Regions from separate parts of the Idiomarina sp. UBA4520 genome, predicted to be linked through region 1. Evidence: predicted binding sites of a transcription regulator. Region 1 holds the regulator's gene; each other region holds the start of a gene.

Evidence for each region. Region 1 encodes ArgR, which controls arginine synthesis, uptake and breakdown. Its sites were predicted from a motif close to ANTGAATANNTATTCANT; they were not measured.
Region 2: argC (N-acetyl-gamma-glutamyl-phosphate reductase) is a predicted target of ArgR. The motif match lies at 7,485-7,502, and genes of this name have one in related genera.
Region 3: B3850_RS11705 (aspartate aminotransferase family protein) is a predicted target of ArgR. The motif match lies at 3,598-3,615, and genes of this name have one in related genera.

The regions. Positions count from the first base shown of each region.
Region 1 is NZ_DGMK01000004.1:69,658-80,537, reverse strand. It holds gene B3850_RS01745 (DUF885 domain-containing protein) at 255-2,033, opposite strand; gene B3850_RS01740 (Dyp-type peroxidase) at 2,114-3,070, shown strand; gene argR (transcriptional regulator ArgR) at 3,046-3,519, opposite strand; gene mdh (malate dehydrogenase) at 3,705-4,637, shown strand; gene ispB (octaprenyl diphosphate synthase) at 5,034-6,005, opposite strand; gene rplU (50S ribosomal protein L21) at 6,175-6,486, shown strand; gene rpmA (50S ribosomal protein L27) at 6,502-6,759, shown strand; gene cgtA (Obg family GTPase CgtA) at 6,875-8,035, shown strand; gene folA (type 3 dihydrofolate reductase) at 8,050-8,550, shown strand; gene B3850_RS01700 (DUF3718 domain-containing protein) at 8,661-9,035, shown strand; gene B3850_RS01695 (alpha/beta hydrolase) at 9,187-10,647, shown strand; gene B3850_RS01690 (ATP-binding cassette domain-containing protein) at 10,649-10,880, shown strand, end outside.
Region 2 is NZ_DGMK01000006.1:13,792-24,671, reverse strand. It holds gene aceA (isocitrate lyase) at 1-966, opposite strand, end outside; gene aceB (malate synthase A) at 1,010-2,593, opposite strand; gene B3850_RS02440 (helix-turn-helix domain-containing protein) at 2,883-3,188, shown strand; gene B3850_RS02435 (HipA domain-containing protein) at 3,175-4,569, shown strand; gene B3850_RS02430 (methyl-accepting chemotaxis protein) at 4,606-6,231, opposite strand; gene argE (acetylornithine deacetylase) at 6,308-7,468, opposite strand; gene argC (N-acetyl-gamma-glutamyl-phosphate reductase) at 7,569-8,594, shown strand; gene argB (acetylglutamate kinase) at 8,591-9,328, shown strand; gene B3850_RS02410 (ornithine carbamoyltransferase) at 9,331-10,281, shown strand; gene B3850_RS02405 (argininosuccinate synthase) at 10,278-10,880, shown strand, end outside.
Region 3 is NZ_DGMK01000022.1:159,407-170,286, reverse strand. It holds gene astD (succinylglutamate-semialdehyde dehydrogenase) at 1-1,170, opposite strand, end outside; gene astA (arginine N-succinyltransferase) at 1,186-2,211, opposite strand; gene B3850_RS11705 (aspartate aminotransferase family protein) at 2,228-3,430, opposite strand; gene B3850_RS11700 (flagellar brake domain-containing protein) at 3,766-4,470, shown strand; gene B3850_RS11695 (HDOD domain-containing protein) at 4,467-5,639, opposite strand; gene B3850_RS11690 (anthranilate synthase component II) at 5,709-6,290, opposite strand; gene trpS (tryptophan--tRNA ligase) at 6,300-7,310, opposite strand; gene rpe (ribulose-phosphate 3-epimerase) at 7,325-7,999, opposite strand; gene B3850_RS11675 (hypothetical protein) at 8,134-8,436, shown strand; gene B3850_RS11670 (DUF2970 domain-containing protein) at 8,448-8,669, shown strand; gene prlC (oligopeptidase A) at 8,806-10,848, opposite strand.

The DNA.
Region 1 (10,880 bases):
ACACCTCACCTGACGTAGAACGTCAGACTACAAAACTCTGTGTTGGTCAGCCGTGTGCTTGTAAGTCGATAGGGCAGGTTGTTCACTTGTGAGCGTTATGAGTGTTGAGTACTTCTGTGGCGGAGTGTCGAAGGCCATGGATGGCCTTCGTCAAGCCCTCATGGATGAGCTCGTAGCGTCTCCGTCACAGAAGTACTCAATGCTCAAGCGAAATAAGTGAATAACCTGCCCCTACCTGATAGCGGGGGTCTGTTCTATTTCTGCCCAGCAATCCAGTTGTTGATGTGTTGTTCGAGTACTTTCAGTGGCACGCTGCCGTTTTCCAGTACCGCATCGTGGAACTCACGAATGTCGAACTTATCACCTAACTGCTGTTCTGCTTCGCGGCGTAAACGCTTAATAGTCAACTCGCCGAGCTTGTATGAAAGCGCCTGCGCAGGCCAGGTAATGTAACGGTCAATTTCGGTTTTCACGTTATGCAGTGACAATGCGGTATTGTTGGCCATAAAGTCCATCGCGCGCTCGCGGCTCCAGCCTTTAGCATGCATACCGGTGTCCACCACTAAGCGTGCCGCACGCCACATTTCGTAGCTTAAACGACCAAAGTTACTGTAAGGGTCTTCATAAAAACCCGCTTCCAGCCCTAAGTACTCAGAATACAAACCCCAGCCTTCACCAAACGCGGAAATATAAGTCTGTTGACGGTATTCCGGTAAGTCTTCTAACTCACCCGCAATGGCGTTTTGTAAGTGATGACCCGGTACCGCTTCGTGCAGTGTCAGCGCTTCCATCTGATAAAGCGGACGGCGGTCTAACGCGTAGGTATTCACCCAATAAAAACCCGCACGATCATCTCGGTTGGTTCCTGAATAACGGCCGGTTGTGTACTTAGGCGCAATTTCTTCGGGAACCGGCGCTATACCATAAGGCTTACGTGGTAAGGTTTTGAACAGCTTCGGCAGTTCACCATCCATTTTCTTGGCTATCCAGGCTGCGTAGTGTAGTAACTCTTCTGCTGTTTCCGGATAGAATTGGTCGTCAGTACGCAGAAAGTCAACGAATTCGTCAAAGTCACCATCAAAGCCGGTTGCTTCAATGGCTTCTAGCATTTCACCGCGAATACGAGCGACTTCCTGCAAGCCTATCTCGTGAATTTCGTCAGCGGTCATATCCAGTGTGGTGTAATGCTTAATACGGTTTTGATAAAACGCTTCGCCGTTAGGTAGTTCACTGGCGCCAACGCTTTCGCGAGCATTCGGTAAGTACTCTGTCACCATAAAGGTGAAGTAATCGTCGTAAGCAGGCATGACTTGCTCATCAATCGCTGTCATTGCGTCTGCTTTTAGCGCTTCCCACTCAGTGTCATTGACAAAAGCAGGCTGTTTGGCAAAAGGAGAGAAGTAAACACTTTCACTGGCGTCCTGAACAAGATAAGCCAGAATACTTTCTTCGAAGCCCGCCATAGCCGCAGCGGGCTGTGTGTAACCTTCCTCAATGGCTTTTCTGAGCCAATGGGTTTGTTGCTCCATGTAGCGCGGAATGCTGCGCAACTTCGAAATATAGTTTTGATAATCTTCAACCGAGTTAAATGAGGTATACGACGGCATAAACGCCAGTGAACTGTGGAAGCTACCCTCGGCTGTTAGTGGCATGTAATGCGCATTAAAACGGTATTCGTCGACACGGTTTTTCAGCGAGTAGCGAATCATTGCGTGATTAATTTTATCTTCGTCGCTCAGCTGACTAAGTTTTATAGCGTCCAGTTGTTCCAGCCACTTTGACTGCTTTTCATAGCGAGCTTCCAAGGCTTCCGGTGACATGTCCGTTAGCTCGGTATCGCTGGACTCATTCATACCTTCCCAAATGGTGTCTGCCAACTGGTGAAATTGCTCAGCAACACTCTGTTGTGCAACGTTTTGTTGGGTCGGCTGTTGTGACGTTGTCGTCGCACAGGCCGTTAACCCCATTAAACTTCCAATAAGAATCAGATTACGCATGATTTTTCCTTGCGGTGTCATAACGAATACAGGCATTCTATAATGCCTTTTGCATGAGTTAATGTAAAAAGCAATGCAGCGAACTCACAATAATAATAGTTAAACGGGAGAAAAGGGTGGATAAAGCGCAATCAGGGATATACGCCGAGCCAAATTTGCACGGCTTAACCTTGTTTTGTCATGTCATGAGTGACGATGTCGAGAGTTTACGCCGTAAACTGTCTCGATTCCCGGCTATCATTCAGGACTTAGATGCACGCTTTTCTGAAGCCATGCTGACCGGCTTTGTCGGCATTGGTGCTGAATATTGGGATATCCTTTACCCGCATAAACGACCGCTTCACCTGCAGGCATTCCCCGAGCTAAGCGACGCAGACCGGGAAGCGCCTCGTCATCCTTTTGACTTAGTCTTACATATACGCTGCGACCGATTCGATGCCAATTATTTAGCAGGCAGAACCATTATGGAGTGGTTTGGTTATGACATTGAAGTGGCAGAGCAAATCCGTTCCTTTCGTTATTTAGACGGCCGTGACCTGCTGGGCTTTATTGATGCCCCTGATAACCCAAGAGGTATGCGCAAACGCGAAGCCTCGCTAATAAACGCAGCTGACGACACTGCCTTTGTTGACGGTAGTTATTTGTTTGTTCAGAAAATTCGCTATGACTTACGGCGTTGGGATTACTTAGGCCCGGAAAAGCAGGAGCAGATTATGGGACGAGAGAAAGTCTCCGGCGAGCGTTTACCAGAGGCAATGATCGACGGCGTCACTCATGCTGCTAAAGCGAAACTAATGGATAAGAATGAACAGCCAATACCTTTGTTACGGCAAAACATGCCTTGGGGCGACTTGCGCGAGCAAGGGTTGTTAGGAATGTACTTTTCTCATGCGCCTAAAAGTGTTGTCGAGTGGTTAAAGGCACGTTATTACGCCGATGAGCAGGGGCAATACGACCCGATACTCGATTACTCTCAAGCCGTTTTGAATTCCAGCTTTTTTGTTCCGTCAACGCGTTTTCTCTTAGAAAACAGAGAGCTACCCGTTAATCAGGAAGACGGCAGTACTGACTGATTGGCAAACAACTCTTTGACTTTTTGCAGTGTAAAATCAATGTCTTGTACTTTTACCGGTGCAATAAAAATAGTGTCGTCGCCGGCAATGGTTCCCAGCACGCCTTCTTTTTTACCAACCGAGTCGAGTAAACGGGCAATAAGTTGCGCGGCTCCGGGGCTGGTCCGGATAATTACCATGATATCATTATGCTGAATATCCAGTACAAGCTGGCTTAATGGCGCCTTAGTAGAGGGTACGGCTAAATCAGGCGGTAAACAATACACCATTTCCTGCTTTGCGTTACGGGTTCTGACGGCACCGTACTTACTAAGCATACGCGACACTTTCGACTGGCTAATGTTCTCAAAGCCTTGCTCTTTCAGTACGTTAACTATCTCGCCTTGCGAACCGTAACGTTCTTCACGAAGTAACGTTTTGAAGGCGTCAATTAATTGATCTTTCACCATTATCGTGCCGCTTCCTGACTGTCATTTTATGCTATAATGCGACCAGTTTACTGCATTCTGTGACGCTATTCGAGCTTTGTTATAAAAGGCTCGTCAGTTGTATTTAACAGCGTATTCAAGTACAGTTTTGCACCAAATTCTGCATGTTTATGCAGTTCTAATCGACAAACAAAACGGAGTCTGAGATGAAAGTAGCCGTATTAGGTGCGGCCGGTGGTATCGGCCAGGCATTGTCATTACTTTTGAAAACACAACTTCCAGCAGGTTCAGAGTTATCTTTGTATGACGTTGCGCCAGTAGTTCCAGGTGTTGCGGTTGATCTAAGCCATATCCCTACCGACGTAAAAGTCACAGGCTTCGGTAAAGACGACCTTGCGTCAGCATTAGTTGGCAGCGACATCGTATTAATTCCAGCCGGCGTACCACGTAAGCCAGGTATGGATCGCTCTGACCTGTTCAACATGAACGCGGGTATCGTTAAAAACTTAGTACAAGGCGTTGCAGACAACTGCCCTGACGCTTGTGTTGGTATTATCACCAACCCGGTAAACACGACCGTTCCTATTGCTGCTGAAGTATTGAAAAAAGCAGGTTGCTACGATAAGCGTAAGCTGTTCGGTGTTACCACTTTGGACGTTATCCGTTCAGAAGCGTTTGTTGGCGAACTGCGTGGTCTTAACCCTGAAAACGTAAACGTGCCAGTTATTGGTGGGCACAGCGGTACAACGATTCTGCCGTTACTGTCACAAGTTGAAGGCGTTGAGTTTACTGAGCAAGAAATCAAAGACTTAACTCACCGTATCCAGAATGCAGGTACTGAAGTCGTTGAAGCAAAAGCCGGCGGCGGTTCAGCAACCCTATCTATGGGTCAGGCAGCAGCACGCTTTGCATTGTCATTGCTAAAAGGCCTGCAAGGTCAGGACACTATTGAGTGCACTTACGTAGAAGGTCCTGGCGATAACGCTAAGTTCTTCGCACAGCCAGTACGCTTAGGCAAAAATGGTGCCGAAGAAATTCTGTCTTACGGCAAGCTAAGTGCATACGAACAAAAATGCATGGACGACATGCTTGACGGCCTGAAAGGCGATATCCAAAAAGGCATCGACTTCGCCAGCTAAGCTTTCAGCTATCCGCTCTTGAAAATATTGGGGCAGGCCAGCATTGGCTGGCCATTGCAGGTTATCTTCCGAAAGACGCCTGCAAGTACGTCCCTGTAAGGCTTGGGCAGCGCCATCCTTGGCGCTGCACACTTTCTCCAGATAACCCTGCAATGACTTTTCGCCAATACTGACCTACCCCAACATTTCCACGCTACTTGCTGAAAGGTATGTAGCCTAAAAGGGGCAGGCTGTTGGGTTGCGAGCGTTACGAGTGTTGAAGGTTTTCATGGCGGAGTGTCGAAGGCCATGGATGGCCTTCGTCAAGCCCTCATGGATGAGCTCGTAGCGTCTCCGCCATGAAAACCTTCAATGCTCAAGCGAAGCAAGCCAGCAGCCTGCCCCCCAAGACATTTCTTACGTCACTCGGTCGACTGCCAAGTGGGCTAGGGTCAGCAGGGCTTGTTTGTAGTCGGAGTCTGGTAGCTCGTTTAATGACTGGCGTGCTTGTTCGGCGGCTTCTAATGCTTTCTCGCGAGTGTATTGCAGTGCTCCAGTGCGTTCCATAGCAGTTAGCACGGTTTGTAAGTGCTCGCGTCCGTCGCCTTGCTCTATCGCTTCGCGAATCAGTTTCTGCTCTACATCGTTGCCATTCCACATGGCGTATAACAGTGGTAGCGTTGGTTTACCTTCGGCTAAATCATCACCGGCATTCTTGCCCATTGAGTCGCTGTCAGCTGTGTAATCCAGTAAATCATCTACAAGTTGAAAAGCAGTACCTAAATAGCGGCCGTAGTCCGCCAATTGAGCCGTAAGCTTTTCGTCCTGCCCTGTAAGTACACCTGCTAACTCCGTTGCGGCTTCAAACAGCTTGGCGGTTTTGCCGTAAATGACGTTGAAGTAGCTTTCTTCAGAGGTATCCGGGTCATTACAGTTCATCAACTGTAAGACTTCGCCTTCAGAAATAATATTGGTGGCATCGGCTAAAATGCGCAAGATACGCAAGGAGTCCAAGTCGACCATAAGCTGGAATGCGCGGGTGTAGAGAAAGTCACCCACTAATACTGCGGCTTCATTACCGAATACGGCGTTTGCCGTTTTGCGGCCACGGCGTAAATCAGATTCATCGACAACATCGTCATGTAGTAGTGTTGCGGTATGAATAAACTCTATAATGGTGGCGAGTTTTTGGTGGTCTTTGCCGTCATAGCCCAAGGCTCGGGCGGTTATCACCGTCAGCAGGGGGCGTAGGCGTTTACCGCCGCTATTGACGATATAAATACCCAGCTGGTTGATTAACGCAACGTCGGATTTTAGTTGTTCACCAATAAGCGCATTCACACCCAACATGTCGTTTTTGGCTAATGCGTTAATGGACTGCATATCCATCATAGATATCTGAAATTTACAAAATTTAACGGAAACCAGATGGTACACTAATTCAACGGGCTCGGAAACTCTAAAGGCGGCAAATTAGGGCTTGCGATCGTTGACGGGATTACGTACAATTCGCGCCCTGATTTGAATTTGGATACCCAATTGGGTTGTGGAGAATAATATGTACGCAGTATTCCAAAGTGGCGGTAAGCAGCACCGTGTGTCTGAAGGCCAAATCGTCCGCCTGGAAAAACTGGAAGCAGCTACCGGTGATGTAGTTGAATTCGACCAGGTTTTGATGGTTTCTGACGGCAACGATGTAAACATCGGTGCTCCGTTCGTATCCGGTGGTAAAGTGAAAGCAGAAGTGATTGATCACGGTCGTGGCGATAAAGTTAACATCGTTAAGTTCCGTCGTCGTAAGCACTCTCGTCGCCAACAAGGCCATCGTCAGTGGTTCACTGAAGTGAAAATCACTGGTATCAATAGCTAATTAAGGAGTAACGACATGGCACATAAAAAGGCTGGTGGTTCTACTAAAAACGGTCGCGATTCAGAGAGTAAACGCTTAGGTGTTAAGCGCTTCGGTGGTGAATCGGTTCTTGCAGGTAACATCCTGGTTCGTCAGCGCGGTACTCGATTCCACGCTGGTAGCAACGTTGGCATCGGTAAAGATCACACGTTGTTCGCGACTTCAGAAGGCAAGGTATCTTTCGAAACGAAAGGTAAGAACAACCGTAAATTTGTGAGTGTTATTACTGACTAATAATGCCACATAAACTGAAAAGTTTCGGTTCGAAAGCCCTGCCATTACGGCGGGGCTTTTTCTTATGTGCTAGAATTTTGCACAATATTTAATAAGTGATAAGTAGCAGATTGCGATGAAATTCGTTGATGAAGTAGAAATTCGTGTCGACGCTGGCGACGGTGGTAATGGCTGTATTAGTTTTCGCCGCGAAAAATACATACCCAAAGGCGGTCCTGACGGTGGTGACGGTGGCGATGGTGGTGATGTCTACCTGCAAGCCGATGAAAACTTGAATACGCTTATCGATTATCGATTTGAGCGTTTTCACCGTGCAGAGCGTGGCCAAAATGGTATGGGTAAAAACTGCACTGGTAAGCGGGGCAGCGACATTACTTTACCTGTCCCTCCGGGAACTCGCGCGACCGATATTGATACTGGCGAAGTCATGGGCGACTTGACCAAGCACGGTCAAAAGCTGTTGGTTGCTAAAGGCGGCTTTCATGGACTTGGTAACACGCGCTTTAAAAGCAGTGTGAACCGTGCTCCGCGCCAAAAGACGGACGGTACTCCTGGTGAAGTTCGCAACTTAAAGCTGGAACTGATGTTGCTGGCTGATGTTGGGCTTTTGGGTATGCCTAACGCGGGTAAATCAACGTTTATACGCTCGGTATCTGCCGCTAAACCTAAAGTAGCAGATTATCCGTTCACTACCTTGGTTCCAAACCTTGGTGTAGTGACACCGGCACCTGGCCAAAGTTTTGTTATAGCGGACATTCCGGGGTTAATTGAAGGTGCTGCGGAAGGAGCTGGTTTAGGTATCCGTTTCTTAAAACATCTTGAGCGCTGTCGACTGTTATTGCACTTAGTTGACTTAGCACCATTTGACGAGACAGACCCCGCTGAACAGGCTCGCATCATTATTGACGAGCTTGAAAAATACAGTCCTAAGTTGGCTGAAAAACCACGCTGGCTTGTTATTAATAAAGTTGACTTGGTATTGGATGAAGAAGTCCAGGAGCAAGTTGACGCGTTAGTGAAAGAGTTGGATTGGGACGGTCCTGTGTTCCAAATTGCTGCACTAGAAGGTCGAGCTGTCCAAGAACTTTGTCGCGAAGTCATGAACTATATTGAAACTTTGCCCGTACCCCATATGGAAGAAACAGAAGAAGCGGATCCGGTCGAGTTTAAGTGGGACAGTTATCACGAAGATGTCATGGAAGAGCACTTCGAAGATGACGAGGACGACGATGATGACGACGACGACCATGGCGTCGAAGTTATTTATCAGAAGTAAAAAGGTAATTCTAAATGAAAATATCGCTTGTGGTTGCAATGGCAGACAATAGAGTCATTGGAAAAGACAATAAAATGCCTTGGCACTTGCCCGACGAGCTCCAATATTTCAAAAAAATTACCTTGGGTAAGCCAATTGTTATGGGTCGGAATACCTTTGAGTCAATTGGCCGCCCATTACCTGGTCGTAAAAATATCGTCCTAAGCAGAACTTCTGAAAGTCGTGAAACCCATGACGGCCAAGTGCTTTGGGTTAATGGCCCGCAACAAGCCATTGCAGCGGCAGGACCCGCTGAAGAAGTTATGGTCATTGGTGGCGGAAAAATTTATGAAAAATTTTTACCCCTGGCAGACCGCTTATATGTCACTAAAATAGACCTAAATGTTGACGGCGATACCTTCTTTCCTGATTACGAGGAAGTCGCTGACTGGCAAGAGATAGAAAGGCAAAACTTTGCCGCAAACGACCGAAACTCCAACGATTTTACTACCCTTATTTTCGATAGGAAACGTTAATAAGACGTTATAATTTCAGTCACTTACGTGACTTGCAGCCCATTGCAGAGCGACTCATATCGTAGTATCATCCTGATGAATTTTTGAACAATCTTGTGATGGGGTTTTAGATGAAAGCGATTGTATTAGGCACCTTGATGGCTGCGGTTGCAGTAACTGGCGCAACTTTTTCAAAAAACGCAGAAGCGAACGAATTGGCGTTAAGCCTTTGCACCTACGTTCAGGGTGACGACACCATGCGTATGCGTAAAAAGTTACGTGACTCACGCGTGCGTGTCCGTGACATCTATTCAGGCATCCAGTGTAATGGTCAAAGCTTATTGCAGTTCGCAATGGCAAATGGCTCACAAGACATTGGCGAGTTTATTGTTGGACGTTTATCAGTAGACGAACTGAAAAGCTCTGGTGACTACGAATGGGCACAGTCTAACGGTCACGGCGGCTCGCCGATTGCTGTAGCAATTAAAGAGCGCGCAGGCCTTTAATTACAAAGCTAAAATGAATTACTAAAAACCCGCAAGCTTAGCCTGCGGGTTTTTTTTACATCTTCTAACAATTCTTTCAGTTACTTACCTTTTATTTTTTCCACTTCTCAACGACAATAACTCACTGTGATTCAATTCAACTGGACTGATTATGAAACAGTGGATGCTTGTTTCCATACCGTTGTTGGTGTTGAGCGCGTTTAATAGTAACGTCCAAGCACAACAACAAAAAACTACGGACACAATCGATAATGAGTGCTACCTGCCGGGAATTCAGGAACGGTTGGAATGCGGGATTGTTCAAGTTCCTGAAAACTATGAGAAACCACAAGGTAAGCAAATAGGCTTGCATTACGCGGTGCTTCCGGCAATTCAGGAAGGCGCAAAGTCCGACCCAATGCTGATTTTAGCGGGCGGCCCAGGTCAGGCAGCCACCGAGTTGGCACCGATGATTTCCCGAATGTTCGATAAGGTTCGCCAGAAGCGAGATATCTTGCTGATCGATCAGCGTGGCACAGGGAAAAGTCATCCTCTTGAATGTGATATCAGTCGTCCGGATGAACTGATACGAAGCGACGACGACCAGGATTTAGCTGAGCTAACAGAAGACTGCCTACAAAAGTATTCAGATACCGACACGACCCAATACCACACGGTGAATGCTGTTAAGGACTTTGAAAGAGTTCGAGAGCATTTAGGTGTTCAGCAACTGAACTTATACGGTGGGTCTTATGGAACTCGGGTTGGGTTAACCTACTTACGAGAAGCGCCGGAATCTGTGCGTACTGCTACCTTAGATGCCGTAGCTCCGCCTCAAGTGATAATTGGTCCGTTTGGTCAACATGGGGCACAAGCATTTGAAGCTATGCTGAAGAACTGTGAAGAGCAAGCTGCTTGTCAGGAACAGTTTCCCAATTTAGAGCAAGACTATTTTGATGTTATGTCCGCTTTAGAAAAACAGGACGTACTGCTGGATACGCATGATCCTCTGTCTTTCGAACCTATTACCATAAACTTAACACCCGGGCGTTTTAGTTCTATTGTGCGTATGGCGTTATATCACCCAAATACACGTCAGCTGTTGCCTTATGCGATCCATTCGGCTTCGGAGAAAAACTACAAAGCTGTATTGGGGTTAATGGGCGGCACAATGTCACAAAGCAGTATTTATCTCGGTCTAATGCTATCGGTAGTGTGCAGCGAGGACTTACCTCGTGCGACCGAGCAGCTGCTAGCAGAAGACGGAGACAATCAATTTATTGGTGCCCGCACCGGAGATGCATTCATTGACATGTGCAAGGGCTGGAAGTCGGCGCCGGTGCCATCTTATTGGGCAGAACCGGTCGTTAGTGATAAGCCTGTATTACTGTTGTCGGGAGAGTTGGATCCGGTAACGCCGCCTTCGTGGGGAGAGTTAGCTGCCGACACATTACCCAACAGTAGGCACTTAGTGGCGCCAAATGCAAGCCATACCATTGCAAGCCACACCTGTGCCAACACTCTCATCGCTGAGTTTATTGAAACCGCAGACGTCAGTGCTCTTGACGGTAGCTGTTTGCAGCAGCAACGGTTGAAGCCCTTTGTGTTAAATCAAAACGGAGAGGGGCTGTAAAATGATTAATGTCGATGAACTGAGTAAAACCTTTAAGAGTGTGCAGGCCCTAAACTCGCTGAGTTTTCATGCAAAAGACGGAGAAATCACAGGCTTGCTAGGCCCCAACGGCGCAGGAAAAACCACCTGCCTTCGCATTATTTACGGCTTACTACAAGCAGATGAAGGGAAGGCGGAAATAGAAGGCGTTGATGCTAACGTAAACCCAATGGGCGCGCGCAAAAATTTAGGTA
Region 2 (10,880 bases), on a different contig from region 1:
CAGCTTACCTGGGTATTTTGCGTGAATGGCTTCGGCAAACTGACGGGCTTCATCTAAGTCCGGTTTGGCCGTTTCACACCAGATTAAATCAGCATATGGCGCATAGGCTAAGCCGCGTGAAATGGCTTGTTCAATGCCCGGTTTAACGCGATAGAAGCCTTCTGCGGTACGATCACCGGTAATGAATGGCTTGTCGTTCGGGTCAAAGTCGGAAGTCAGCAAGTCGGCGGCGTTAGCATCAGTACGTGCGACAATGAGCGTTGGTGTACCGGCGACATCAGCGGCTAAACGCGCGGCGGAAAGTTTCTGTACAGCTTCTTGTGTTGGCACCAGTACCTTACCACCCATGTGGCCACATTTTTTAACGGACGCTAACTGGTCTTCAAAGTGAACCCCGGCGGCACCAGCTTTGATCATGTTTTTCATCAGTTCGTAGGCGTTAAGTACACCGCCAAAACCGGCTTCGGCATCAGCCACAATTGGCGCAAAGTAGTCGACATAGTTGTCGTCTTCCGGTGTTACGCCTTTTGACCACTGAATTTGGTCAGCGCGGGCGAACGAGTTATTAATGCGCTCAACCACGGTAGGCACTGAGTCGACCGGGTACAGGGACTGGTCCGGGTACATGCTGCACGCCGAGTTGTTGTCGGCAGCAACCTGCCAGCCTGACAAGTAGATTGCTTGTAAGCCGGCTTTCACTTGTTGCACCGCCTGACCGCCGGTTAATGCGCCCAATGCATTCACATAGTCTTTGCCGAATTTCTCCTGAGCTTTACCGTGAATCAGTTGCCAGAGTTTGTTTGCACCATTTTTGGCATAGGTGTGTTCAGGTTGCACGGTGCCGCGTAAGCGAACGACTTCTTCGGCGCTGTACGGACGTTCAACGCCTTTCCAGCGTGGGTCGGTGTCCCACTGCTCTTGTAACTCTTTAACTTGCTGAGCGAATGATAAGTTTGTGGTTGTCATGATCGTATTCCTTGTTGTTCTTTAATAATGTTGTGAATTGAAATTAGTTGAGTTGTTCGTAGCCGGGCAGGGTCAAAAAGTCGACCAGCTCGTCGGCGGTGGTGATGTTTTCAAGCAGTGTCAACGCCTGTTCAAACGGCTCGTTACTCCAGCGCTCGCTACCCACTTCTTTTTTTACGACGTCGGCTTCTTCCTGCAGAAGTTGCGTGAATAAGGCTTTGGTGACCGGCGTGCCGTCCGAGAGCTTTTTGCCATGACGGATCCATTGCCAGATAGAGGTGCGGGAAATTTCTGCGGTGGCAGCGTCTTCCATCAGACCATAAATTGGTACGCAGCCTTTGCCGTTTAACCAGGCTGCAATGTATTGCAGAGACACGCGAATGTTGGTGCGCATGCCTGTTTCAGTGCGCTCACCGTCACATGGCTGAAGTAATAACGCTTGGTCAATATCATTGTCGTCTTCGCGCAGTACATGCAGCTGATTGTCACCTTTAATACCATCAACAAAGATCTCGCGAACGGTATCGGCAAGACCGGGATGGGCTATCCAGGTGCCGTCGTGCCCGTTGTCTCGCTCCAGCGTCTTATCGGCGTGGACTTTAGCGAGGATTTTTTCGTTCTCAGCTGGATCTTTGCTGGGAATAAAAGCCGCCATGCCGCCCATCGCCAATGCGCCCCGTTGATGGCAGGTTTTGACCAATAAGCGCGAATAAGCGTTTAAGAACGGTTTGTCCATGCTGACGACCTGACGGTCAGGTAATACACGATCGGCGTGCGCTTTCAGGGTTTTGATGTAGCTGAAAATGTAGTCCCAGCGACCACAGTTCAGTGCGGCAATGTGATCTTTTAAGGCGTACAAAATCTCGTGCATCTGAAATACGGCCGGCAGCGTTTCAATAAGCACTGTGGCTCGAATGGTGCTGGTCTTTAAGTTGAATTTTTCTTCTGTAAAGTGGAAAACGTCGGCCCACCACTTGGCTTCGTCGCTGTGCTCGAGTTTCGGCAGATAGTAATACACACCAGAGCCTTGCTGCAGACGTTGCTGATAGTTCAGTAAAAAGTACAGAGCAAAGTCCATGAGCGCCCCTGGAATAGCCTGCCCATTTCGCTGTACGTGTTTCTCCGGTAGGTGCAACCCACGAACCCGGGCAATAAGCAGCGCCGGGTTCTCGCCGACTTTGTAATCTTTGCCGCTGCTGGGGTCGGTGTAAGTCATGCCGCCAGTGTTAGCGTCGCGCAAGTTAATTTGGCCGTTCACCATGCCGTCCCAGGTGGGCGACTGTGAGTCTTCAAAGTCGGCCATGTAGCAATCAACATTCGCGTTCAACGCGTTAATCACCATTTTGCGGTCGACTGGCCCGGTAATTTCCAGGCGACGCTTTTGCAGATCTTTAGGCAATGGGGCAATTTTCCAGTCGCCTTCGCGAATGTCCTGAGTGTGAGGATCAAAGTCGGGAAGGGCGCCGTCGTCATAATAGGCCTGACGTTGCTGGCGCTTTTCCAATAGCTCGTTTAAACGAGGCTGAAACGTATCCACCAGCTCGGCAAGAAACTCTTGATGCTCATCGTTGAATAACGTTTTCGCATTGTTATCAAGCGGCTGACTGAATTGAAATAGATTGTTCATTTTTGAATCCGTTGTTACTGGTTTGTTAACACGGATTCAGAATAGGCGCTGGTCGCACCATTAGTCTAATTTATGCAGTAAATTAACAGTATTCACGAGGGTTATTTTTATGTTGGAGTTAGCTGTGTCTAAAATTTGAGCGGGGCAAGTCTAACTAATCTTTTAAAATACTACTATAATAGAATTAAATAGATTTTTTAATCGCTAGCCTATTAAATTCTATTTAAATTGACTTTTAGGAGCTGTTGTCTAATATTAACCTTAAATTCTATTTTAAGGAAACTTTAGAGTGGCCAATGGTAAAAGTGTCAGGCCAACTCCTATGCCTGACTTAACACAACCTTTCTCAGCAGCGTTGCTGGCTGAGGCTATTACCGCTAAGCGCACGACAATGCATTTACGCTTAGTGGATGTCGCTAAAACGCTGTCGTTATCCAGACAAACTCTGGTAAAAATTGAAAAGGGCGATCCTCGGGTTAATTTTGTCAATGTACTGCGGGTTATGAACTACCTTGGGCTCTCCTTTCGCATAGTGACCGACACTCAACAGCATCAAGATAATGAGCTTAGGGAGCCAGACAGTGACTGGTTTTGACAAACACACGCTCGATGTTTATATCGGTACACAGCAAAAAATTGCGGAGCTTAGCTTGATTGCCGGCACAGAACGCGAGCTTGCCCTGACCTACAATAGCGAATGGCGAGCTAATGGCTTTGCGATATCGTCACACTTGCCTTTGAGCGGCGATTTCGGCCAGCGTGAAGTCCATAATTACTTGCAAAACCTGTTGCCTGAAGGCAAGGGGTTAGATGAGCTGGTATTAAACACAACGGTATCCAGAAATAATACATTTGGGCTTATCCGAGCGATTGGTCAGGAAACCTCAGGCGCTTTGTCATTCCGTCCCCCCGGGCAAGCCGTGGGTGAGACGCTACTGAGGTCTATTTCCAATAATGAACTTGGGGAAAAGCTCGAAAGAGCAAAGTCAGCGGCTGAGCCTATTACCTACTGGGATGGTAAAACGCGTTTATCCGTAGCAGGAGTGCAGGACAAACTGAATTTATTCGAAAGCGGACACGAACTCGGCTTTGCTGAAGGCGAGTTGGCCTCTAATCGTATTTTTAAATTCGAAACGGGTCGGGTGCCCTGTATTGCCGTGAATGAGTTTTTCACGATGACATTGGCGAAACTGTCCGGGCTCAATGTGCCAGAAGTCGATTTCCGGCGCTATGGTGAGACGCCGACTCTGGTTGTTAACAGGTTTGACCGACATTTTGATGCTGAGCATAGGCGTGTTCGCCGACGCCATGTTATTGATGGTTGCCAGGCTGTTAACCTACCGCCGTCCTATAAGTACGAACGGCAATTCGGTGATACCGGCGATGGTATTTACATTCGTGACGGTGTGTCTTTTCCTAAGTTGTTTTCAGTACGCACCAATAACGCGCTTGCTTACCAGACGGCGTTGGTCAAGTGGATGACCTTCAATTTATTGACGGCTAATTACGATGCTCACGGTAAAAATATCAGTTACTTCGTTGGTAAAAACGGATTGGAGCTTGCGCCTTTTTACGATTTAGTGAATGTCGAAGCCAGTATTCAAGAGCTTCAGGGCAGACGAAAGGTGGGGCAGGCAGAAAGCATTCCGACTGAAATTCCTCAGGTCTTCGCCATGTCCATAGGTGAATACGATGCCGGTAACGCAGGCAACTTCAGCAAGCCGATAACCAGCTATATGTTGGCAGACTTTGCAAAAGCCGTGGACTTGCCTTTGACACGCTTACAGCTGCTAATGCAGCAGACATTAGAATCTGTGTTGGGCTCTTTAAATAGTGCCAAAGAGCAGGTGTTGCAATGCGCCATTAACGATGTTGAGAAAGCGCATATAGAGCGCTGTATGTGCGTCATCGCAAACGAATCGAAATGGCTTCAGGAGAGTATTTCAGGATTACCCGAAATGGAAAGCTATGTGTAAGAGAAGGCGGTCGCCCTCTCTTACACATTAGAGAGTTTAAATTTTAAAGCGTTTGACTAATTCGCTCAGACTAACAGCCAAGCGAGACAGCTCGTCACTGGACGCGTTGGTTTGTTCGGCGCCCGACGCGGTTGAGTTCGACAAATCGCGGATACTGACCAGGTTCTTATCAACGTCACGAGCCACATTGGCCTGCTCTTCAGCGGCGCTGGCAATGGAGGTGTTATGGTTGTTGATTTCGCTGACAGCGGTTGCAATAAGTTGCAATGCTTCGCCCGCTTCACGAGCCACATCGAGCGTGCGAGTCGCTCGTTCCATGCTTTTCTCCATGGTTGACACAGAGCGGTCGCTGGACTCATTAATGGCCTTAACCATGTCCTCAATTTCAACGGTCGACTGCTGAGTCTTATGAGCCAAAGAGCGTACTTCGTCGGCAACCACCGCAAAGCCTCGACCCGATTCACCAGCGCGTGCGGCTTCAATGGCTGCGTTCAGTGCCAGTAAGTTGGTTTGTTCGGCAATACCACGAATAACTTCCAATACCTTGGTAATGCTGGTAACTTTTTCTGCAAGTTCAGTTACGTTACTCGACGAGTCACCAATTTCTTGTGACAACTCTTCGATGGCTCTGACGGTTTGGCGAACTCTGTCGTCACCTTGTTGTGCCTGACGGTTTGCTTCTTCAGACGCTTCCGATGCATTTTGTGCATCCTGAGCCACGGTTTCGACAGCGGTAGTCAACTCGTTAACGGCAGTCGCTGCCTGTTCGAGTTCTTCGGTTTGCTGCTGAATAGTGCGGGTCGAATCTTGTGTTACCGAGCTTAACTCTTCAGAGGTTGACGCCAGCTGTTCGGAAGACTCAGAAATAGTACTGATGGATTCGCGCAGCTCGTCACGAGTTTTAATCAATTGTCTCAGTAATTGAGCCGGTTCATCGTTGCCGACAACGTCTATGGTTTGAGTTAAGTCGCGAGAGGCGATGACTTTAGCAAAATCCACAGCGGCGGATATTGGGCTGACGACACTTTTGGTTATCATAATAGCAAAGAAAATGAGTAACGATACGACCGCAATAATCGCAATGATGACAGCGATGTTGGCGCTTTCATGAACATTGGCCGCATTATCGCTTGCATCACTGATTAACGCCATTTCGCGCTGCTGAAGCTGGTCCAATTTAGCCGATATTTCACCACTCAATGGAATTAATGAGTTTTCACGCAGTGATGCGATAACATCAGGAAGTCTTGCATTAACTAACTCTAGAAACTGCTTGTTGAGCTGCCAATATTTTTTATCAAGCGCTTTGTACTCGTTAAACAGTTTTCGTGCTTCAGGGTCTTCGATAAGAGAACTGTATTCTTCCTGGGCTTCTTTTAAACTGGCCGAAGCTGAATCTAATCTATCTAAGTAGCGTTGCAGACGGTTAGGGTCGTTTAAATAGGTGTAAACGTTAGCTGAGTATATGTTGACGTAAAGAAACTCGTTATTTAGTGCATTGACTTTTTCCACTGCAGGCACTTGCTTGTCGGTAATAACATGCATGCGATCGGCAATGGCGCCCATTCTATTGAGAGCAAACAGCCCAAGAACGATAACGAATACGCCGATTAGACCGAATGCCCCAATGGCTCTGGTACCTATAGAAAACTGTCGTAACATGTGATGATCCTTTTACTAACGTTTAAACGACCTGGCATTAATCTAAATCAATGATGCTGCTTGTTTGTATCGGCAGCTAGTCGGAAAAACAATAGCTTTTTAATAACTTTTTTAGTTTTTCTTGAGTCGGTTCAATAGTTTCGGTCAATAAATACTCGTCGGGCTGATGCGCTTGTTTTATTGAACCGGGGCCCATAACTAAGGTTTCGCAACCTAACTCTTGCAGAAAAGGTGCTTCGGTGCAGTAGTTTACGGCCTGCGCTTGTGACTGCGAGACTTTTTCGGCGAGTTGTACCAAGGCTGAGTCGGGCGTTTGCTCAAATGCAGGAACTGGGTGGTGCAACGAGATAAGTTCGACACTGCCCGGATAGCGCTTTTGTATACTTTCGGTTGCTTTATGCAAATGGGCGTAGAGTTCATCGACAGATAATCCGGGGAGCGGGCGCACGTCTAAGTGCAGCTCACAGCAGCCGCAAATACGATTGGCGTTGTCGCCACCGTGAATGTGCCCAAAGTTCATTGTTGGTTGTGGCACAGTGAAGCTTGAATTTGAATATTTATGCTTAAACTCTTCTTTTAATTTCATGAGTGAAGAAATGACTTCGTGCATCAGCTCTATGGCATTGATACCCAGTGCCGGATCGGAGCTGTGGCCGGAGCGACCGATAATGCGAATGACCTCACTCATATGGCCCTTGTGCGCGTAGACCGGACGCATATCTGTTGGTTCGCCAATAATGCAGTAATCCGGATGTAGGTTAGCAAAGCGACTGACTTCACGGGCGCCATTCATAGTGGTTTCTTCGTCAGCGGTGGCCAGAACCATAATGGGTCTGCTTTGTTTGCTGGCATCCAGGTCACTCAACACCTGTAAGACAAAAGCGAAGAAGCCTTTCATATCGATGCTGCCAAGCCCATACCAGCGGTTATTTTTTTCGGTTAACGTAAAGGGATCAAAGTTCCAACGGCTGGCGTCGTAAGGCACTGTGTCGGTGTGTCCTGACAACAATAATCCGCCACTACCGGCGCCGCGCCGCGCCAGTAAGTTGTACTTTCCCTGCTGACTTTTCAGCTCGTTAATTTCACACTCAAAGCCCAGTAATTCCAGCCACTCAGCCAATAAGTCAATGACCTTCTTGTTGCTGGTATCCCATTTAGGAACGGTCGCACTGATAGACGGAATAGCAATCAATTGCTGGTACATCGAAAAGAAAGAAGGTAACGACTGGGCGTTCATAAATATAATTCCTATTAAAAAATAATTATTCACGATTATTGCATAAATATATTAATTCGTTTATTCTGCATTTTTAAGTATAAACAGCAATGGTTTTTTCATGCAGTACCAGACAAAACAGTCACACACCGTCGCCGTGATTGGAGCCAGCGGCTATGTTGGCGCCGAACTCTCACGGTTAATACAGAAGCACTCAGCTCTAAAGCTGTTTGGCTGCTACGTGTCTGAGCATAGCAGTGATGCAGGCACCTTGCTCGGCGATTTACATCCGCAATATGCACATTCTTTAGCTGCACCTTTGCAGCCCTTGTCGAGCGCTGCTAAAGCGGCGATTATTGAACAAGCGGACACGGTATTTTTATGCACGGATCACGCTGTGAGTGTCGCGTTAGCCCCAGAGTTTTTGCAGGCCGGTCTCAAGGTTATTGATTTGTCTGGTGGCTTTCGGCTGCACGATGTAAACCAGTATTCCGAGTTTTATGGCTTTGAGCACAAGCATTCAAACTGGTTAGACAGAGCGGTGTATGGTCTGGCTGAGTGGCACGCTGCAGATATTGCAACCGCACAGCTGGTTGCGGTGCCCGGCTGTTATCCAACTGCTGCATTAATGGCGCTGCTTCCGCTAAAACAAAAAGCGTTGCTTACCGACGAAAAAGTGATTGTAAATGCGGTATCTGGTGTTACCGGCGCGGGACGAAAAGCGTCACTGACCAGCCATGGTGCTGAGTTATCGCTGCAAGCCTACGGACTCTTTGGTCATAGACACACACCGGAAATAGCTCAACAGCTACAACAAGAGGTGCTTTTTACGCCGCATTTAGCGAATTTTCCGAGAGGCATCTTAGCAACCGTTTATGCAACCTTAAATGACACGGTCACTGACGATGACCTTGCCAGCGCTTATCAATGCTATGCGAATGCACCTTTGGTACGTGCGAAAAGCCAAAGCCGTCCCGCTATTAAAAACGTTGTGCAGCAGCCGTTTGTCGATATTGGCTGGCACCGGCAGGGTAACCAGCTCATTGTGCTGTCAGCTATTGATAACTTACTGAAAGGTGCAGCGAGTCAGGCCATTCAGTGCATTAATCTGCAACTGGGACTGCCGGTTGAGGAGGGCTTGCTATGAAAGTCATAAAACTCGGTGGCAGCCTGTTAGAACAACCGGAAGCTTTAAGTGCGTTGTTTCAGTCACTGCAACAAAACGATGATGACATTGTGCTCGTGCACGGCGGCGGAGCGCTGGTACAACAGTGGCTGACAACGGCCGGTTTACAGAGTGAAAAGGTGAATGGTTTAAGAGTCAGCCCTGAGCAACACATGCCCTATATAGTTGGTGGTCTGGCGGGTGCGGCCAATAAAACCTCAATGAAACAAGCTATTACCGCAGGTTTAAAACCTATTGGTTTGACGCTTTATGAAGCGGGCGTTCTTTGTGCTAAACAGTCTGAAAACTTAGGTCAGGTTGGCGTCTGTCAGACTCCGGAAGCTACGCCCGGACTGTTGGCCGACTTACTGATGCATGGCTACCTACCCATTATCAGCTCTATCGGCTTTGGCGAAAACGGCGACTGGTTCAATGTGAATGCCGACGATGCCGCTGTGGCCGTCGCTGCCACCTACAATGCCGACTTGCTGTTGATAACCGACGTTGAAGCGGTGTTGGACGGCACTGGAACCCCTTTAAGCCATCTCAATTCAGAGTCTATTCAGCAACTTACCCAGGCGGGAGTGATTAAAGACGGCATGGAGGTAAAAGTTCGCGGGGCGTTAAGCGCCGCAAAACGCTTACGACGATGTGTGCGAATTGGCAGTTGGAATGTAATGAATAACCCCTTTTCAGGCACACAGATTAGTGAGTAAGTATGATGAAACATTGTTTATCCGGGCTGGAGTTTTCTCCGGCTGACACTTTACAGTTATTGGCGTTAGCGCAAGCGCAAAAAGCGTTCCCCGAAAACTACCAACACACGCTGGCCGGCAAAAGCGTGGTTACCCTATTTGAAAAACCAAGCCTGCGCACGCGACTGTCTTTTGATATTGGTTTGCAGAAATTAGGCGGTCATGCCGTGTACCTGAACGAGCAGGGGCAGGGTATGGGCGTACGGGAAACCGTCGCCGATTACGCAAGAAACCTCTCCTGCTGGGCGGATGCCATTGTCGCCCGGGTGATGTCGCATAGCACCTTAGAAGAATTAGCGCAGCACGCATCAGTTCCTGTGGTGAACAGTCTGTGCGACTTGTTTCACCCCTGCCAGGCACTGGCGGACTTTCTAACTTTGCAGGAGCAGTACGGCAAGCTGAAGGGCTTGAAGTTAGTGTACCTAGGTGACGGCAACAACGTGTCGCACTCGCTGATGCTAACCGCCGCCACAGTAGGCACCGATTGCACCATTATTTGCCCGAAAGGCTATGAGCCCGATGCTGATCTTGTGGAAAAAGCGAAGACTTTGGCGAAGAAGAGCGGCGCCAACATTGTTGTAACGCATGATATTGCTGCGGTGGCAGGCGCCGACGCACTCTACACCGACACCTGGGTGTCCATGGGGGATGACAAACCTCTGGATGAAGTACGCGAGATTTTCCACCCCTATCAAATTAACGCGCAGCTGGTTGAGCACAGTGGTGCCACTTCGGTGCTGCACTGCCAGCCGGCACACCGCGGCTATGAAATTACCTCCGATGTTATGGACGGCCCACTGTCGCGCTGTTTTCAGCAGGCTGAGAACCGGCTTTACGCACAAAACGCCTTATTAACCTTGTTATTAAACCCAACGGCAGCAGTACTGCCAGAATCTATGGAGAAAGCCTCATGAGTCACGTGAAGAAAGTTGTATTGGCCTATTCTGGCGGTCTGGACACCTCGGCCATTGTGCCCTGGTTAAAAGAAAATTATGGCTGTGAAGTCGTGGCTTTTGTGGCTGACGTGGGGCAGGGCGCCGAAGAGCTGGAAGGTGTGGAAGAAAAAGCCAAAGCGTCCGGCGCGTCCGAATGCCACGTAGTAGATTTAAAAGACGAGTTTGTGAAGAGCTACGTGTACCCAACACTCAAGACCGGGGCCATTTACGAAGGCACTTACTTGCTCGGCACCGCCATGGCGCGTCCGATTATTGCTAAAGCTCAGGTTGAAGTGGCTCGTAAAGTGGGAGCAGATGCGTTGGCGCACGGCTGCACCGGTAAAGGGAATGATCAGGTCCGCTTTGAGTCCTGCTATGCCGCTTTAGCTCCTGACTTACACGTGATAGCTCCGTGGCGCGAGTGGGAGCTGAGCAGCCGGGAGTCTCTGTTGGATTATTTGGCGGAGCGGGATATCCCGTGCTCGGCGTCAGCCACCAAAATCTACAGCCGTGATGCGAACGTCTGGCATATTTCGCACGAAGGCGGGGAACTGGAAGACCCATGGTGTGAGCCTACG
Region 3 (10,880 bases), on a different contig from region 1:
TTTATAACGATACACCTTTAACAGCGGACCGAAGTGCTCTTCGTCTTCAAGACCTTCAACACCCGTGACATCAACAATACCTGGTGTCACAAAGCCTTTTTTAGGGTCTTCCTGCTTCATACGAACCAGCGACTTGGCACCTTTATGCAAAAGCTCATTCTGTGCATCGACCATTTCGCCGGCAGCTTTAGCAGAAATCATTGCGCCCATGAATGGCTGAGGTTCTGCCTCATAGTCGTCAACCAGAATATTTTCAGTGACTTCGACTAAGCGTTTTAGTACCGCTCGACCTTGTTCTGAGTCTTCAATAAACAGGCGGCGCGCACAAGTACAGCGCTGGCCTGAGGTAATGAACGCAGACTGCACAATGTTGTGAACCGCAGCGTCAATGTCCGCAACATTGGTCACTAACAATGGGTTATTACCGCCCATTTCCAGCGCTAAGATTTTATCCGGACGACCACCGAACTGTTTATGCAGTAGGTGTCCGGTATTCGATGAGCCGGTGAAGTACAAGCCGTCAATTTGAGGGTGTGCAGACAGCGCCTTACCCGTTTCAACTTCGCCTTGCACTAAGTTAAGAACACCAGCAGGTATACCCGCTTTTTCCCAAAGCTTAACGGTTTCCTGAGCGACCATAGGCGTTAGCTCACTGGGCTTAAAGACAATGGTATTACCGGCAATAAGTGCTGGTACTATGTGTCCGTTTGGCAAATGACCTGGGAAATTATAAGGACCATAAACGGCAACAACACCGTGCGGTTTATGGCGGATAAAGGCTTTCGCGCCTGGCATTTCATTTTCAACCGTGCCCGTACGCTCATTATAAGCTCGCTCTGAAATTGCTACTTTGCCCATCATAGCGCCAACTTCTGTACGAGTTTCCCAAACCGGCTTACCGGTCTCTTTTGCCATGGTACGCGCTAAGTGCTCTTTGTTTTCTTCCAGTAACTCTGAAAACTTTTTACAAATAGCCAAGCGCTCGTCGACAGACTTTTCAGCCCATTCCGGAAACGCTTGTCGAGCAGCCATAACAGCCTTTTCCACTTGGTTCGCGCTGGCCGATTCACCCGACCAAATGACTTCGTTACGAGCCGGGTCAACAGAATCGAATTTTTGGCCTTCGCCTGCTTCCCATGCTCCGTTAATAAACTGAATACTGTTTGTCATAAATTTAACTCCTGCTTAAAGTGCGACAACTCGAACGTCGTCGCCGTCACTTAAATGCATTTTTTCGGCTTGCTCGTTATCGAGAATCAGCTCATCTGCACCTTCTGCTAACAACAGTTTGGTGGCTCGAAAGTTTTCAAGCTGAGTATTACAGACAATATGTGGCACCGCTGCTTCAACTTCAGGCACTTGTTCTTTAACACTCACAGTTACCACTTTGCTGTTTCTTACACTGTTTAAGTTGCAGACCTCGGCTTCTACCGTTGGACCAGCATCAAAAATATCGACAAAGCCACGGAAACGGAAACCTTCCGACTCCAGCAATTTAAGCGCTGGTCGCGTGTTGTCATGTACTTTTCCGACAACCGCACGAGCGTCTTCACTCAACAAGTTCGTGTAAATTGGAAAGCGTGGCATTAGCTCAGCAATAAAGGTTTTATCGCCAATACCGCTTAGATAATCCGCTTTTGGAAAATCCATGGAAAAGAAATTATCTTCTAGCCAAGTCCAAAACGGCGAGTCACCATTGTCGTCGGAAACCCCACGCATTTCTGCAATCACCCAGTCGCTGAAACGCTGCTTAAACTGGGCCAAAAATAACATACGGAAACGCGACAACGTACGACCATTCATGTTGTGACGGTATGGTTCGCGCAAGAACAAGGTGCACAACTCTGACACCCCCGTGTAGTCATTACACAAGGTCAAAGTTTCCAATGCATTATAGATATTAAGTTTTTCTGAATGATGCACGACTTTACCGAGACGGTAATGCCAAAATGCTTCATCCAGACCCACCGCAGCTTCAATACCGCTAACACCCGCGATGGTTCCGGTTTCGGTGTCTTCCATCACAAATAGGTAACTTTCATCACCCGGTGTTTCGACGTTCTCTTTTCGAAAAGCCTTTTGGGCACGATCAATACGGCGCTCTAGTAGCGACTGGTCGACGGGCAACGAGGTAAACCCGTGACCTGACTCAATCGCACACTGATACAAGGCTTCGTAATCTGACGGCTTAATGGGTCTGATTAGCAACATAAAAACGCCTCAGTAATTAACCGGCAACCTGAGCAACAGCTTTTTCAAAGCGTTGCAGGCCTTCTTTGATATCGTCTTCAGAAATAATGAGCGCTGGCGTGAAGCGCACAACATTTGCGCCTGCAATTAACACCATAACGCCATGCTCTTGACCGGCTAACAAGAATTCACGCGCTTTACCTTCGTATTGCTCGTTAAGTGCCGCACCCAACAAGAGCCCCTGACCACGAACTTCACTGAAGACGTTATACTTTTCATTGATGCGCTGCAGTTCTTCTTTGAAAAGCTGCTCGCGCTTTTTAACGCCATCCAGAGTTTCTTTGGTGTTCACAATATCGAATACCGCTTCAGAAACAGCACAAGCCAACGGGTTACCACCGTAAGTACTGCCATGCGTGCCTGGCTTCAGGTGCTCGGCAATTTCTTTGGTGGTTAGCATAGCGCCAATTGGGAAACCGCCGCCCAACGCTTTAGCAGAAGTCAAAATGTCAGGTGTTACGCCTAATTGTTCATAAGCATACAAAGTACCCGTGCGGCCAAAGCCTGTTTGAACCTCATCAAAAATGAGCAACGCGTTGTTCTGGTCACACAATTCGCGCACAGTTTTTACAAACTCGACGTCCGGCGCTACCACACCACCTTCACCTTGTAGCGGCTCCATCATAACGGCACAAGTGTCGTCAGAAATAAGCGCTTTCAACGCTTCAGCGTCGTTATAGTCAACATGCTCAACAGCGCCTGGTTTTGGACCGAAGCCGTCTGAGTAAGCCGGTTGGCCACCAACAGTTACCGTAAAGAAAGTACGACCGTGGAAGCCTTTAGTAAAAGCAATAATCTTTTGCTTATGTTCACCGTGCTTTTCAATCGCCCAACGGCGTGCCAGTTTTAGTGCTGCTTCGTTCGCTTCTGCACCAGAGTTTGCATAGTAAACACGGTCTGCAAAAGTTGCGTCCGTTAACTTCTTAGCAAGACGAATAGCCGGCTCATTAGTAAATACGTTGCTTAAGTGCCACAACTTTTGGCTTTGCTCTTGCAACGCTGACACCATTGCCGGATGGCAGTGACCCAAACAGTTAACAGCAATACCGCCAGCAAAATCTACATATTCGCGGCCGTCTTGATCCCACACGCGGGCGCCTTCGCCTTTAACCGGGATCATTGACGCTGGGTTGTAGTTTGGAACCATAACGTCGTTAAACATTTCGCGATTTACTGCCATTTTGTCTGTCATTACTCTCGTCCTTATCGCTCATGCGAATTAACAAAGGTGTCAACAAATGAATGTCTTGAAAAGGGCGCTATTATGCCAAAATTTGACCAGCTTGTCTGTGTTAATTCCTTTCAAAAGCCTTTTCATATCAGCATTTGGGGATTTATTGCGTTTTAACTGAATAGTTATGCTTAAGCGTGAATAGTCACTGAATCTTTACTCACACTTTTTCTGTAAATTTCTTTTTGTAAAATTTATTAACAACTCTGTATCATGAATTGCATTGCAATTTTTACCGTCTTCTTTTAGCCTGAGACTATTCGTATACAACTTCGGCAGATGTTATGGAAAAAGAGACATCGACACTACCAGAATCGTCGCAGCCTCATATGAAGCTCAATTACTTGCGCCCTGGCGATATGATAGATGTTGAATTTGCATCCGCCACCAAAGTGCGCACCAAACTGCAGCTCATTGGTTTTGATAGCGGTCGTTACCTTTTATTAAAACAACCTAACCCGAAAACCGATGGAAGCTACGTTGACGTTCTGTATGAAGGCAACCCAGTTGTTGTTCGTCTTGTCATAGAAGGCGAAGCCGGCGAGTGTATCGCTTTCAAAAGTAAGATACGGGCAGTAACTAACTTTCCTTTCCGGCTTGTTTATCTCGACTACCCTAAAGAAGTTGAGCAACGGGCGCTACGGGCGCAAAAACGCGTCAGCACTCACATTCCCGTTGATGTAACTTCCGCTGCTGTTCAAGCAGACGCCCGTAAAAAACTTGCCAGTGGCGTTATTGTGGATATTTCAACGGCAGGTTGCCGCATACTGTTCAAAGCACAGAGTAACGCAGGCAATGTGACGCACATGAACATTAAAATAAACATTGGCTCTGGCTCTCAACGAGAACCGTTAACTCTGTCCGGCCAAATTATGAACCAACGTAAAGAGGTTGGGCGAATTGGTATCGGCGTTCGTTTCACCGATCCGGAAGAACATATAACAGAAGTGTTTAATCACCTGCTTATCGACACCGACTTCGAGTGTTAGTCAGGAACAATAATTGGTGGGCGTTTTAAACTAACGTTGTTCAACCTGGCCACCGTTTCCGCCGACACCGAATACTTGTTCAGTATGCGTTTGCCTTCTTCCAGGCTTGCTAAATCAACTTCTCTCATCATACGAAATTCGCAATACGCATTAGCCTGTGCCAATACCTCAGCATAGTCTGAGTCGTACTTAGGTGTTGTTCTATTCGCCTGAGTAAAAGCAAGTAAGTGCTTACTAACTGGCACCCGTTTTAAACCCCAGCCCTCAGCAACCAGATAACTCACTTCTTTGTCTTTCTCTAACATTAAATCACGCAGGAAATGTTCGTCAGGCGTTAACTGCACCAAAGCGTTATGACGCTCCGGCGACTTGTCATTAACTGAGGCCATTGCAAACTCTCGCTGCACTTCATCAAACAACTTCAGATACAACTTAGTTAGTGCAATTTTGCCCAGTTCGTGAAACATACCCATGGTGTAAGCCAATATGGGATCTTTTAGTTTTCTCTCAACCGCAATGTTGTGTGCGGCAATAGCGGTACCTAATGAGTGTTCCCACACCTTTCGACGGAACAAAGTGAACGGATGAGTCGATGGCGGTAGCCAGTTTTGCATGATGTAGGCAGGTGCCAGCAAACGGAGGTTTTCAGTACCCACAAAGCTCATCGCTACCCGCAAGTTATCGAGCTTTACCTGCTTATTGCGATCAATAAAGGGTGGCTGGTTAACGGTTCGAAGCAACCCCGTATGAAACCAGTCCATCCCCTGAACAAGGGACTCAATACGGCGCATAGACGCTGCTTTTAAGCTAAGCGTATCTAACAATTCGGGAAGTTTTTCGGGTAGAGGTATTAGGCGCTCTCGCACATAGTCGCCGTCTTCTATGGTTTCTAGTGCGCGATGATAAATTTCTTCATGCAGCTCTTCTGAGACCCTATCGGAGAAGCGTTGGCGCGCCTGCGCTTTTCGGTCACGCTCTTCGTAGTTTAAACGCTCTACCTCTAGTAGCTTACGACGTTGCTCTTTTTCTTCATCTTCGACCCCATCGGCTTTAGAACGGGCTTTACGAGCAAACGGAAAACTAATGAGATAGTTAATAAACCGTTTCTCCAGCCTTAGTGCGGGGTCTTTAGAACCACCTTCCGTGGTATTTGAGAAAAAGTGAAACATCGATGTTCGCCTATGAGTTTTAAAACAGCTTAAGTATCGGCGATTTCAGCGCCTGTCAACAGTTACTAATTATCGTATATAACGTAAAAAATTCGCTAATAGATTATGGCCTTGCGTGGTCATAACCGATTCAGGGTGAAACTGAACACCAAAAAGCGGCCATTTTTTATGTCGAATAGCCATAATCTCCCGCTGTCCTGTCTCACTTTTGGTTTCGGCATCTACGACAAACTCTTGAGCTAATGTGTCAGGTTCAACAACCAACGAGTGATACCGGGTGACTTCCATCGGGGTTGGCAACCCCTCAAACAATCCCTGACTGTTGTGTGTCAGGTTAGATACTTTTCCGTGCATCACCTGTTCAGCACGCACCACCGTTGAACCAAACACCTGCGCCAGAGCTTGGTGACCCAGACAAACGCCTAAAATCGGAAGCTTGTCTTTAAAGGCGGAAATAGCATCCAGCGACACGCCCGACTCATTGGGTGTGCATGGGCCTGGAGAGATAACTAAAGCCTTTGGATTTAAACGATTAATCTGAGCTACGCTTATTTCGTTGTTGCGGAAAACCTCAACCGACTCACCCAGCTCGCAGAAATAGCGAGCCAGGTTATGAGTAAAAGAGTCAAAATTATCAATAAGTACAATCATGTACCGGCGTTACGCCTCTGGGTAGGGCACAAATCCAACGGCGTTATAAACATCTTTTAAGGTTTTTGCGGCAGCTTCGCGCGCTTTGTCGGCGCCTTGCTTCATGACACTTTGCAAAAAGGCCTGATCATTACGCATCTCATGGTAGCGCTGCTGAACAGGTTCAAGCATAGCAACTACTGACTCCGCCACATCGACTTTCAAATGCCCGTACATTTTACCTTCGTATTCAGGGACCAACTCGTCTATCGACTTGCCTGTTGCGGCAGACATAATGCTCAGCAAATTGGATACGCCCGGCTTTTCGGCAGGGTCAAAATAAATACGTGCTTGCTCGTCCGAGTCAGTAACCGCTTTCTTAATTTTCTTAAGAATTTTCTTGGGCTCTTCCAACAGACCAACAAAGTTATTTGGGTTGTCATCTGACTTCGACATTTTCTTGGTTGGATCTTGCAGCGACATAACCCGTGCGCCTACTTTTGGAATCATAGGCTCAGGAATCGTGAAAATATCACCGTACAAATTGTTGAAACGCTCTGCGACATTGCGCGTCATTTCCAAGTGCTGCTTTTGGTCGTCGCCCACCGGTACTTCATTTGCCTGATACAACAAAATATCAGCCGCCATTAGTGCAGGGTACGTGAACAAACCCGCATTGATATTATTCGCGTGACGTTGTGACTTGTCTTTGAACTGGGTCATGCGATTCAGTTCGCCCATTTGCGTGTAACAGTTCAGTACCCAGGCCAACTGTGCATGCTCAGGTACGTGCGACTGAATAAAGACGGTACTTTTCTCAGGGTCTAAACCGCACGCCAAATAAAGCGCTAAACCGTCCAGCGTCGCCTGCTGCAGTTGTTCAGGTTCCTGGCGAACGGTTATTGCATGCTGGTCAACCAGCATAAACTTACAGTCATGCGTGTCCTGCATATTCACCCATTGACGCAAGGCACCAATATAGTTCCCAATAGACAACTGCCCTGACGGCTGACAACCACTTAATACAATTGGTTTCGACATTCTTTTTCTTTCCTCTACGAACCTGTTACTGCAGCAATTTCATCACGCATGGTCTGTATGACACTGGCATAATCATCCGCATTAAAAATAGCCGAACCGGCCACAAACATATCAGCACCCGCTTCTGCTATTTCACCAATATTTGAGACTTTAACACCGCCATCCACTTCTAAACGGATCTCGCGACCACTGTCATCAATTCGCTTACGCACCGCCCGGAGTTTATCCAGAGTTGCAGGAATAAACGACTGTCCACCAAAACCCGGGTTTACCGACATCAGCAAAATAACATCAACCTTGTCCATAACATGGTCTAAGTAATGCAAAGGTGTCGCTGGGTTCAATACCAGCCCAGCCTGACATCCATGCTCGTGAATGAGTTGCAAAGTACGGTCCACATGCTCAGACGCTTCCGGGTGGAAGGTAATAATTGAAGCACCGGCTTTTGCAAAGTCAGGAATAATTCTATCCACCGGCTTAACCATTAAATGCACGTCGATAGGCGCCTTAATGCCGTAGTCTCGTAACGCCTGGCAAACCATAGGGCCTATGGTCAGGTTTGGCACGTAGTGGTTGTCCATCACATCGAAGTGGACAATATCAGCGCCAGCGCTTAATACAGACTCAACTTCTTCTCCTAAGCGCGCAAAATCTGCGGACAGGATAGAAGGGGCAATTAATGGCTTCATCGTTATTTATCCCACGGTGTCAAAATAGGCGGCTATTGTAGCAGTTAACCCGAAACAAAAAAATTCGTATTGATAACTGGAATTTTTACAAAATCGCTGATAAATTGTTCATTCTAATGCTTTTGGGGGACGTTATGCGCTTATCTATAGTTACTCTATCACTGACACTGATGGCTCTTGCCGCAGTTGCAACGGTAACGCCTAGCACATTGTTCGCCCAGCAAAATGCCACTCAGCAATGCCAGCAACTTCTGGCTGGTAGCGAAAACTCTCAGGCGAAAAAAGAATGTGGACTGGCCACAGAGGAAGTCACCTGGGGTGACTGGCTAAAAGGCCACAGTCGTTCAGTGCAGTTCCACTTCTTCGACTTAATAGAGCTTTTTTCAAGCTCTAGCGACGCTCAAAAAGAACGCTACAAAAACAACTACTCCCGTTAAGACGTCAAATAATGTCTGAACAGCAGGAAAACACCCAACAAAAACCCGGTTTCATTAGCATGGTTGTCAGCGTACTGGCGGCGTTTTTAGGTGTGCAAACCGAGAAAAATCGGCATCGCGACTTTCAGCATGGAAACCCCAAAGCCTATATCATCATTGGCGTCATTCTGACCATTCTGTTTGTTTTAGGTCTGGTTGGCGTTGTGAATCTAGTCATGGCCAACGTAGCGTAGCCTGATGCTATTGCATCAGGTGAGATCTATGGGCTTTAAAGAAAGTCTCAATTATTGAGCATTGGCGCAAGTGACCATACCGCACCTGACGTAAATAACGTCAGGCTACGGGTGCTTATAGCCTCAGCGCCCAGTGCTATGCAGCCTTGATGCCACTATGACGTAGTAACGGTTCCACGCTAGGTTCGCGACCACGGAACTCCTGAAATAAGTCAGCAGCTTTACGACTGCCGCCGCGCTCCAGAATAACTTGCAGGAAGTCACGTCCGGTTGCGGCACTGAAAATGCCTTCTTCTTCAAAGCGTGCGAATGCATCTGACGACAATACTTCCGCCCATTTGTAGCTGTAGTAACCCGCCGCATAACCACCGGCAAAGATATGACCAAAGCTGTGCTGGAACCGATTGTACTCTGGCGGAATACGTACTGAGGTCTGCTCGCGAACTTCACTCAAAATTTCGCTGATACGCGCGCCTTTGCTTTCATCAAACTCGTGATGAATACGCATATCAAACAGCGAAAACTCTAGCTGACGCATCATTTGCATAGCCGACTGGTAGTTACGTGCCGCCAGCATTTTATCCAGCAGTTCCTGCGGTAATGGTTCTCCGGTTTCGTAATGGCCAGAAATAAGTGCCAGTGCCTCCGGCTCCCAACACCAGTTTTCTAAAAACTGACTTGGCAGCTCTACGGCATCCCATTCAACGCCATTAATGCCGGAAAGCCCAGCCGTATCGACCTGTGTCAGCATATGGTGCAGACCATGGCCAAACTCATGGAATAACGTCAGTACTTCGTCATGAGTAAAGAGCGCAGGCTTACCACCCACTGGTTTGCTGAAGTTACAGGTTAAAAACGCCACCGGGTTTTGTAGCTCACCGTCGGCATGAACCCGACGCCCAACAAAGTCTGCCATCCAGGCGCCGCCGCGTTTACCCTGGCGGGCATACAAGTCTAAATAAAAGCTGCCACGCAAGTGACCATCGGCGTCATGAATGCGGAAAAAGCGGACATTCTCATGCCAGGTTTTCACGTCTTTCTGCTCGCTAACCGTCATGCCAAACAAGCGCTTAACCACTTCAAACAAGCCATTTAGCACTTGTTGTTCCGGGAAGTACGGGCGCAGTAACTCATCGGAAATGGAATAACGCTGTTGTTTCAGTTGCTCACTGAAATACGGCACGTCCCAGGCCTCCATTTTCTCAACGCCTTGCTCTTTGGCAAAGGCTTCCACCTCAGCGTATTCTTCTTTTGCCTGCGACATCGACTTGTCAGCTAAGTCCTTCACAAAGCCCAGCACTTGCTCGGGTGACTCCGCCATTTTCGTTGCTAACGACATTTCGGCATAGTCATTAAAACCAAGCAACTTGGCCATTTCATGACGCAAAGCCAGGGTCTCATCCATCACTGCCGAGTTATCAAACTTACCACCGTTAGGGCCGGTTTCTGACGCTCGGGTCACAAAGGCCTGGTACATGTCCTTGCGAAGCTCACGGTCTTCGGCATACAGCATCACTGGCAGGTAACTGGGGATATCCAGGGTAAATAGCCAGCCTTCTTTTTCCTGATCCTCGGCTGTTTCTTTCGCCGCTTCTTTAATGCTGTCGGGCAACCCGGCTAAGCGACTTTCGTCCGTAATTAAACACGTCCAGGCGTGAGTCGCATCCAGCAAATTGTTGCTGAACGTCGACGACAAATCAGATAGGCGAGACGAAATTTCAGCGTAGCGTTTCTTTTTGTCCGCAGGTAAATCGACACCCGACAAACGAAAATCACGCAAGGTATCGTTAATGAGCTTCTGCTGAGCTTCGGTCAGCTCGGCAAATTCGTCACTGTTACGCAGCGTTTCGTAGGCATCAAACAAGCCTTTGTGCTGACCAACATAAGTTGCATAGTCAGACAGCAACGGCAGGCAGCTGTCATGGGCTTCACGCAACTCAGGCGTGCTGACAACCGAATTTAAATGCGACACCGGTGCCCACACGTGCTCTAACTTTTCATCAGCGTCGGTTAAAGGCTCAATTAAGCCGTTCCAGCTGAAATCTCCTCTCGCCAGCACGTCATCAATAGTTTGTCGCGCATCATTAATACATTGTTCTACCGCAGGTTTTACATGCTCTGGCTTAATGCTTTCAAAGTCAGGAAGCTGACCCTGTTCAAGTAAGGGGTTCTGGCTCATTATTACCTCAATTTTTTCAAAATGCTTACAGT